Regions from separate parts of the Alistipes ihumii AP11 genome, predicted to be linked through region 1. Evidence: riboswitches for the same ligand, from Rfam matches in the RefSeq annotation. Region 1 holds a riboswitch; each other region holds the start of a gene.
What was found. A riboswitch is a leader RNA that binds a small molecule or an ion and turns the genes downstream of it on or off. The one in region 1 is predicted to bind cobalamin.

Region 1 (3,253 bases):
CCGGCGCCGCTCTCGGTATCGACGATATAGTTCATATACGCCACGATCATGGCCAGATCCTCGGTTCGTTCGTCCTGTTGCGGAGCGGCGGAGCCGAGCAGGACGGCGTTCTTTTCCAGAAACGACGTGTCGTACGACCCGCGCTCGAAGTCGGGCACGCCGAGAATGGAGCTCAGGTAGCCGATGTTCGTTTTGACACCGGTGATCCGGTACTCGTCCAAAGCGCGGCGCATCCGCGCGATCGCTCGCTCACGGGTGTCGGCGTGCACGATCAGTTTGGAGATCATCGGGTCGTAGTGGATAGGGATATCGTATCCTTCGTAGACGTATCCGTCGATGCGTACGCCCGGACCTCCGGGTTCCGATAGTTGTCTTACCGGACCCGGCGACGGCATGAACCCGGCGGCCGCATCCTCGGCGCAGACCCGGCATTCGATCGCATGGCCCCGCTGCACGATGTCGGGCTGCGCGAGCGACAGCGGCTCGCCCGCTGCGATGCGTATCTGCTCGCGGACCAGATCGACGCCCGTCACCTCCTCGGTGATCGGATGCTCGACCTGCAAACGGGTATTCATCTCCAGAAAATAGTAGTTGCGGTGCTTGTCCACCAGAAACTCGATCGTGCCTGCTCCGACGTATCCGACGGCCCGGGCCGCGGCCACGGCGTCGGCGCCCATCCTCTCGCGCAGTTCCGGCGTCAGAAACGGGGACGGGCTCTCCTCGACGATTTTCTGATGTCTGCGCTGTACCGAGCACTCCCGGTCGCACAGGTGGATCACGTTTCCGTGCGTATCGCCCAGAATCTGGAACTCGATATGGTGAGGCTCTTCGACGAAGCGTTCGATGTAGATCGTTCCGTCGCCGAACGAGGCCACCGCCTCGGAGCGTGCCGCCACGAAAGCCTCGCGGACCTCGTCCTCGGACCGCGCCAGACGCATTCCCTTGCCGCCGCCGCCCTGCGACGCTTTCAGCATGACCGGAAAGCCGATGCGGCGGCAGGCCTCGACGGCTTCGTCGGCTCCGGACAGGTTCTCCTGCGTGCCCGGAACGACCGGAACGCCGGCCTCGATCATTTTCCTGCGGGCCGAGATCTTGTCTCCCATCGCGTCGATCGTTTCGGGCCGGGGGCCGATGAACACGAGCCCCGCCTCGGCGCACCGGCGTGCGAAGTCGGCGTTCTCCGACAGAAATCCGTAGCCGGGATGCACGGCGTCCGCTCCGCAGGCCAGGGCCACGCGGATGATCCGGTCGATGTTCAGGTAGCTCTCTTTCGAGGCGGCTCCGCCGATGCAATAAGCCTCGTCGGCGAGCATCACATGCCTCGACAGCCGGTCGGCTTCCGAGAACAGCGCCACCGGGCTGATACCCATCTCGCGACACGAGCGAATCACGCGCACCGCGATTTCTCCCCGGTTGGCAATCACGATTTTTTTTATCATAACAACAAGTTTGGTTCGACTTGTCCGTCCGTCGCGGGCGCCGGTCCGCCTGAACGGAAAGCTGCCGCGGGAATCGAGTCGGCACACGGCGCGACTTCCGTGCGGTTCGGCAGCCGCTCCGTACCGTCTCCGTATTCCGCCGGCCGATGCGACTTGCCCGTCCGGCCGTTCTTGTTCCGATTCTCCGTTGTCACCACGCTCTCCGATCAATCACCCTTTTCGTCTCTTCTGCAAAAGACGGACCTGACATTCGGTCTACCCTTTGTCGCTCGGACTTGACGATCTGCATATTCCGGAGCCTAACCCACGAAGCTCCGAAACGCGAAACGAACCGGCAGGTCTTCTGACTCGTTCCCGTCCGACGGCCTTCCCGGCGCGGCGCCAGTGGCGACAGATCGTGTCGGACGAAACGGAACCTCACAGCAGCGGGACTGTCCGGGACTTTCACCCGATTCCCTATTATTGCCTACTTCCTTGAGTGCGGAAAGGCAAACCGATCCGGGGCAAATGTATTAATTTTTTCCTAATCCGAGAAAGAACGGGCGGTTTTCAGCCTTCTTCGCGAATGGGGGATATTTTGCTTTGATAATTCATATGCTGTGTATGCCTCTGAGATTTCCAAGTTTCCGTTCCGGCCGGGATATAGGAGCGGACCGAGCGGCCGACCGATCGATCGATCGCACGTTCAGTGTAAAAGCCGGCGGAGTTGCATATCGGCATATCCCGGAGCGGTGCGGGCCAAAGGAGAAGCGCTTACGGATCGGGCGATTCCGGCGGAAAGAGCGGCGGAACCGGTGCTGCCGGGCCGAATCTTGCCCACTCGGCTGTTCGGGGAGTTTCGGACGGCGGCAACCCGTATATGTCTTTGTACGCCGGAAAAACGGAAAGCCGTCCACTGGGAGACGGCTTTCCTGATAATGAATAAGATCTTCCCCCGGGAAGTTAGAAGAACTTCACCCGGTTGTCGGTGATCTCGATCGCATCTACGAGCGCCTGATTGGCCCGCTCGATGATGTATGCCTGCGCATTGGCTTCGAGGCGTACGCGCTCGCTTTCGGGCGTGACGGTCTCTATGGCGCTGCGCGAAGTGACGTCGAACAGGTAGACGCCCGCATTACCGGCGACCGGTTTCGACTGGGCGCTCTCTTCGACACCCGTCACGGCTCCGATCAGCTTGGGCTCGACCCCTACTCCTTCGATATAGAACGAGTTGAACTCGATGCCGGAGGCTTCCTTCACCTCGGTCTCCAGTTTCGATGCGGTTTCGGCGAGCGAGCCTTTCCCGCTCAGTTCTTCCGACAGCATTTCTCCCTTTTTCCTCAGGCGAAGGATATCGGCGATCTGTTTCGAAACGGATTCGACCGGCGCGATGCCGTCCGCCGTCACTCCGGTGATTGCTGCGACGATGTAGTTGCCGTCGATATCCATGATCGCGGAAACGTCGCCTTTCTCTCCGTTGAAAGCCCAGCGGACGATTTCACGCGAGTTGTCGATGCCGTTGAGGTTGCGGTCGGTATTGCGGATGCGGGCCACGCGTTTCGACAGCGAGTTCGAGGCGACCGCCTTGTCGAAGTTCTCGTACGAACCGTGAGCCTCGGCGATAAACTTGCTGGCGTTCGCGTAGACTGCCTGCTGGGTCGTCTGGCTCGGCTCGATCCGGTAGGTGATCGTTGCGAGCTGGACTTTTTTGGTCGGTTTGCTCAGATAGGTCACCTCGGCGATGTGCGTTCCGAAACGCGAATCGACCGTGAAGACCTTCCCCTTTTCGTTGGCGAGAACCGCATCGCCGAATTCGGGAACCATCTGCGAGGGGG
Region 2 (3,253 bases), 360 kb from region 1:
TGCGTACGGCGTATTGGATGCAGCGATTCAGATTGACCGTCAGCACGCTTTTCGACCCGGTCGATACGCCGCCCGCCCCGAGCGTGTAGCTGAAACCGTTGTCCTGAATCTCGTTGCGCAGCCGGCAACAGCTGCTCAGCGAGTCGGCATTGTCGCTCATGTAGGTGAAGAACGAGTGGCCCGCCGCATACATCTCGGCCGTCAGCTCGCCGTATTCCTTGTCCTTTACGTCGCCGTTCTCGGACAGCAGGGCCATCGTCTCGACGGGAAAGGTGAGCACCGTCTTGGTCCGCTCGTCGTTGAACCAGCGCATGAAGCGGCGCTGCAGCCAGTCGAGCGAATCCCAGTCGGGCCGCGATCCGTCGGGGAAGAAAAAGTTGCCGAACAGGCTCTCGAAATAGTAGCGGTCGTAGTAGGCGATGTTCCAGAAAACGGCTTGGAAATTCCGCGCGCCGGTCGGCTGGTTGATCGAGTAGACGACTTGCTCGAAGCAATCGGTGATGACCTTGTCGAGCGTACGGCGCTTGAGCGACAGGTCGACGACGCGATCCGGATCGCGGTAATAGTCCGGGCCGTACTCCTGCCCGATGAAGTAGTTCAGGTACATCAGGAACTCGGGCGTCGCGCAAGCGCCGCTGAGCATGCTGCTGACGATGAAGACCATGTTGACGAATCCTCCGCAGAACGATTTCAGGTTCGTCGGCTTGGTCGAGTTGCCGCCGATCGAGATCGTCCCGCCGACGAGCCAAGGGTACATCGTGATGCTGGCGCAGTAGTTGGCCATGCTCGTCTCGTCGTTCTTGTAGATGAAATGCCGGTCGAGCAGCTCGATGTAACTGTCGGCCATCTCGCGGCCGTACATCTCTTTGATCCGGTCGCACAGCAGCCGGCGGTTCAGCCGGATGAAGTTGCGCTTGGGGAGCTCGCCGATCAGCGTGGCGATGTTCTTGTTCTCGACGTTCGCGTTCGCGTCGTACTTGCTGCCCGTAGCCGGATTCTCGGCGTTGCAGTAGTCGACCAGAAAGGCGAGCTTGTCGCGTACCTCGCGGTCCTCGAAATGCTGCTGCCGGTAGATGATGAAGGACTTGGCGACGCCGTAGTAGCCGTGGCTCATCAGCGTCAGCTCGACCTGATTCTGGATTTCCTCCACGCTCGTCCCCTCGTGGATGTAAAGGCAGGAGGTCAGCTTGCCGAGCGTTTCCGCGGTCGGTGTCTGGCCCACGGAGCGGAATGCCTTTTCGATGGCCGCCGTGATTTTGTCCATCGAAAAAGGTTCGTGCTTGCCGTCCCGTTTGACGATGTTGAAACTGGTTCCGTTCATTGCAGTATCGTTTTTGTTCGTTGCATGTCGTTTGCCGGGGGCCAAGCCCGCGACCGAAAAACGGAAATCTGCCTTGCGGAAAAACTGGGGAGGAGGGGGAGGCGCGTCTGCGCGCGAGCAGACCGCACCGGTCCGCGTCGGTGTCTCCTTGCCTTAACTCCCGAAGGCGGAAATTCGTTTCTCGTGTCCGGCAGGTCTTCTGACTGATCCCTTCCCTTGGGCGCCTTCCCGCAAACGGATTTGCAGTGGCCTGTTGCCCTCGGTTCGGCGGGAATCACAGCAGCGGGTACTGTCGCCGAATTTCACGGCGTTCCCTCTTTCGGGCGCGAAGCGTCGCGCCGCCGAAACAATGTAAAGGTAGGCACAAATCCGGCCCGGCTCCGGTCAGGTCCGTGCAAAGTATCGACTTTTTATCAACAATTACGGGATTCGTCTTTCAATTTTTCGATAAACGGATGATTGCGTACGGTTTTGTGCCGGTCGGCGGACCGGGACCTGCAAAAATGTCCGGGCTGCGGCCGGGCTCGCTGTTTCGGCGGGCGAACACGGCGTTCCCGTGCCTTGCCGGAGCCGGGAGAGCTTCGGAAGTCCGCTGGCTCGGAGGCGGTCCCTGCCTCGAACGAACCGCCCTTTCGGCATGTCCGGGCGAGAGATTTCAGATCGCCGGCCGGTTTCCTGCTACCGGATAAAATTTGCCGATGAAAATAAAATAACTTGCTTCTCTCGCCTTTGTAAATTGATAAAGGGATATTCGACAGCGGGCTGACCGCTAAGGAAAATCTGTTTGCCGAAGGATTTTTACGGGTCCTGAGATCATGGCTTTCGAGAGTGCCAGAGGTGTCCGACACATCGTGCTTCCGCACCGGCTCGACGGAAGACCGGCGGATTCACTCGTGCCATAACCTTTGACCGGGAAGCTTTTCGAGAAACGCAATGTATTGTGAATTGGAAAAAAAACAAATTTACCTGAAAACGTCGATCCGATATTTATTCGGATTGTAACAGGACAAGTGCTTATGCGTTCTGTCAGCCAACGACCGTGGCGACGATCCTGCGTGCGCCGCCGTGATTGCGGAACTCGCACAGGTAGATGCCCTGCCACAGACCGAGATTCGGCCGGCCGGCCGTAATCGGGATCGTCAGCGATACGCCGGCGAGCGTCGATTTGGCGTGCGCCGGCATGTCGTCGTCGCCTTCGAGCGTGTGAGCGTAATAGGGCTCGCGTTCGCGGATCAGGCGGTCGAACACGGAGGCCATGTCGGAGCGCACGTCCGGGTCGGCGTTTTCGTTGATCGTCAGGGCGGCGGAAGTGTGCTGCAGGAACAGGTGGAGCAACCCCGCGCGGGGCAGCGGAGGCAGTTGCGCGAGAATTTCGTCGGTTACCAGATGGCAACCGCGCGGACGGGGGCGCAACGAGAACTCGGTTTGCGATACCATAGGGCAAGAAAGGTTTATGATCGTATTTTCCCGAGGGCGGAGGAGTGCCGTTTTTGCCGGCTGTCTTCCTGCGCGGGAGGGAAATTTCTGTCGGAGCGTTATGCAAATGTTTCTCCCGACGGAAACCTTTCTGCAAAATTAACGCTTTATTCCGGGAATGCGGCGGGACTCCGGGGCTTTCGGTCGCGATTGCGTCGCAATCCGTGCGGGAAATGTGGATAAAATGTTACAATTTTGATTCCGCAGCGCGTGTTTTGTATGAAAAATTTCGTTATTCCAAAAATCCGTTGTATATTTGAAGCCGATTTGCGCTCAGTAATTGCGCGATTATCCGGTGAGGCGAAGGGAATTTAGCCGAGACGGTTAAATTTTTAGTGCATTCCGTTTGTGCATTAAGAAATTATTCGTACTTTTGCCAACCCTAAAATGCTGTGAACTGCCGATGTAGCTCAGTTGGCCAGAGCAGCTGATTTGTAATCAGCTGGTCGGGGGTTC
Region 3 (3,253 bases), 1.0 Mb from region 1:
ATTGCATGGTGTCGTTTGCCTTGTGAATGGATGTTCGGTTCCGTTATTCGGCGAAGGAGTAGGTCGAAACGATGCCGCCATCGCCTGCGACTTTGCCGATTCGGGACTCGACGCCGGTCATTCGGGTACCGTCGCTTATACGGTATACTTCCGTATAGACGTGATAGAAATCCGTCGTAGGAACGTAGAGCAGGCCATCGGGAGTGGCGGTCATGTATTTGGCCAGCGATCGGCTCGTCGTGGCGAAAACGCTCGTTTTGCCTGTTTGGCAGTCGTACCGGTAAATCTGGGTGGCCGAATATCCCTCTTGTTTGATGAACAGCTCGTCGCTTGTCGCCGAGGCGCATGCCATGCAGCCGTACAGGCCGTTGCCCACGCTGACCATCGGAAGCCCCTCTATCGCCAACGTCCGCTCGGTCGTCGCATAGGTCTGCGGATCGATCGTCAGTACCGACGCGGAGGAAGTGGCTGTCGTTCCCCACATCCAGAACGGATTTGCCGTCTTGTCGATTTTTCCCGCCACTACGGCGTAGAATTTGCCGTCGCGGCCCTTCACGACGTCGCAGACCTGACGGTCCTCGTCCACGTCGATCGTCCGGATTACCTGGTCGGTTTCGGTGTCGATCACCGCGATCTTGTTACCGTTGCCGACCATGATGTATTTCCCGTTCTTGACCATGTGCGAGTAGCACGGGCCGTCGACGCCGACCGCACCGTATGTGGCGTCGATCGTCGTGAACGTATTCATTCCGTCCGGAGCGACCTTCAGCACGCCGATGCCGGTCTGGTTATTGGCGTTGCTTGAATTATACAGTACATAGAACTTGCTGGTGTCGATTACCTGCAGATTGTAGATTTCCGATGAGGACTGAAGCGTGGCGGGATCGAAGCCCTCGGCCGTAATGATTTTTTCCTTCTTGAGCGTCTGGGCGTCGCAGGCGATGACGGCCGAACGGTTGGACTGGTTATTCGGAATCAGGATATAGAGCTTGTTGTCGTAAATGCTCAGGTCGTTGATTCCGTTCGTGCTGCCCGTACTTTCGCCGTTGACGGTCGTATACAGGTTATCCTCGTAGAACGTTCCCTCGCCGCTCGGATCGAAAAAGCCCAGTCCGCCGGCAGTCGAGCCGAATATCCATAACCCGTTCTTGTAGGGACCGTTGAAATTGACCGTAAACGCCGAGTCTTCCGACGCGATCCCGTCCAGATTGACGGCCGAAACGGTAACGGCCAGCGATCCGCTCCGGTCGGAGACCGGAATGTCCAGCGTCGCGCCGGTAGCGGTCTCGACCGTGTCGCCGTCGATCGTCCATACGTAGCTCGCTACTTCGACGTTCGATACCTCGACGGTCAGCTTGACAGCCGTTCCCACGGCCACCTCGACCGGGTCGCTCAGCGCTTCGTCGTTGCAGGAGATCGACGCGATGACGGGAGCCGGATCGACTACCTGCAACTCTCCGATCTGTTTGGTCGTGACTCCGCCGTCGGCGTTGTAAAGATTGACCGAAATATCGTACGTGCCGCGCTGCGCAGGCGTGAAGTCGAACCTAACGCTTTCGCTTTCGATTTTTTCGTTGACGATCCATTCGTAGCGGTCGATCGCGACGTTTTCGCACTCGACCGAGAAGCCGACGGTCTGGCCCGTCGTGATTTTCATTTGGCCTTCGGTCGCGCCGATGATCTCGACCTTCGAGACTTCGGGCAGCGGCAGCGAGTCGTCCTTCGAGCACGACGTCAGCACGAGCGCTGCGGCCAGAAAACAGAACAGTAGCTTTTTCATCATTGCTGTAAATTTGGTTAAAAATGATATGGAGATTTTACAGCAAGCGATGTACGGGTGAGAAATACCCTCCGGAAAGATACGCGCCGGCCGGCGCGCGACATCGAATGATTACCACCCATAAACCGCAGGCAAGTAAAATCCGTTCGCTCAGGCAGGTCTTCTGACTCGTCTCTGTTTTAAAGCCTTCCCGACGACAGCGGCGCCAGTGACATAAATTTTAAAACTTTTTGACCCTGCAGAAGACGCTTCTTCCGGCGCAGGGCAGAGACATACAGCAGCGGTTACTGTTGCCGATTCGCACGGCATTCCCTATTAATTCCTGCTCGGCGAAGCGGAATTCGCCGTCTCGGAAACCATTGCGAGGCAAAGATAGTATTTTTTCGGAGATATTTCATTTTTAGTCCGATATATTCTTCTTTTTCGGACAACATGTGCGGCGGCATTCCGTTGCCGGACCGGTCTCGGACCGCTTGTTCGGAAAGGTGGTTTTTTCCCTTTCGGGTTGCGGAACGTTCGGCGACGGCTGCCCGTGCGATCCCCCTCTCGGCGGTTTCAGGCTTTTGCGCTATACGGAGAAGATTGCGTCCGCCTCGGCGGCAGATTAGCACGGGATTTGTACGGAGCGTAGAGACGGCGGAGCCGCCGGTATGACCGGGTGAAAAGTTATCGCTTTCCGCCCGATTGAGCGGAAACGAATATGGGAAGACGCGAAGAACTCGAATACGAAATAGCCGAGATGCGCAAGCGGATCGACCGCGCGCCGGAGAATACTCCGGACGAGGTATTGGAACTGTGGCACCAGCAGCTCGACAGCGCATGGTTCGAACTGAACAACCTGTACGACGACTACGAAACGGAAACCGAGTGATTCGTCCGTTCCGTCGCAGCGTTTTTTGCAAGGACCCTGTTCGCCCGCCGTCGGATACGATCATCAAAAAAGGAATTATGGAAAATCAAACGCACTCCGTGCCGAGAATCGGGGAGAAAGCCCCCGCCTTCACGGCTTCGACAACGCAGGGGCCGATCCGGTTCCCCGACGATTTCAAGGGCAAATGGGTCCTTCTTTTCAGCCATCCGGCCGATTTCACGCCGGTCTGCACGTCCGAGTTCATGACTTTCGGGGCGATGTCCCGCGATTTCGAAAGGCTCGGATGCCAATTGATCGGTTTGTCGGTCGACAGCCTCTCGAGCCATCTGGCATGGCTTCATACGATTCGCGAGCGGATCGAGTTCAACGGCATGAAAAACGTCGACGTGCGCTTCCCGCTGATCGACGACGTTTCGATGCACGTCGCTACGCTGTACGGTATGATTCATCCCGGCGAGAGCGGGACGAAAGCCGTCCGTGCCGTATTCTTTATCGATCCCGACGCGGTCATCCGTGCGATCATCTATTATCCGCTGGCGCTCGGACGCAATTTCGACGAGCTCAGACGAGTGCTCGTCGGGCTTCAGACGATCGATCGTTTC

Region 2: another riboswitch for cobalamin. It lies ahead of nrdD (anaerobic ribonucleoside-triphosphate reductase); the one in region 1 lies ahead of accC (acetyl-CoA carboxylase biotin carboxylase subunit).
Region 3: another riboswitch for cobalamin. It lies ahead of NQ491_RS00310 (DUF5074 domain-containing protein); the one in region 1 lies ahead of accC (acetyl-CoA carboxylase biotin carboxylase subunit).

What each region holds. Positions count from the first base shown of each region.
Region 1 covers NZ_CP102294.1:1,847,682-1,850,934, reverse strand. The annotation lists gene accC (acetyl-CoA carboxylase biotin carboxylase subunit) at 1-1,439, opposite strand, end outside; cobalamin riboswitch at 1,756-1,952, opposite strand; gene NQ491_RS07470 (peptidylprolyl isomerase) at 2,382-3,253, opposite strand, start outside.
Region 2 covers NZ_CP102294.1:1,490,155-1,493,407, reverse strand. The annotation lists gene nrdD (anaerobic ribonucleoside-triphosphate reductase) at 1-1,321, opposite strand, end outside; cobalamin riboswitch at 1,494-1,682, opposite strand; gene NQ491_RS06110 (secondary thiamine-phosphate synthase enzyme YjbQ) at 2,348-2,758, opposite strand; tRNA gene NQ491_RS06105 (tRNA-Thr) at 3,197-3,253, shown strand, end outside.
Region 3 covers NZ_CP102294.1:71,517-74,769, forward strand. The annotation lists gene NQ491_RS00310 (DUF5074 domain-containing protein) at 44-1,783, opposite strand; cobalamin riboswitch at 1,917-2,156, opposite strand; gene NQ491_RS00315 (hypothetical protein) at 2,481-2,651, shown strand; gene NQ491_RS00320 (peroxiredoxin) at 2,729-3,253, shown strand, end outside.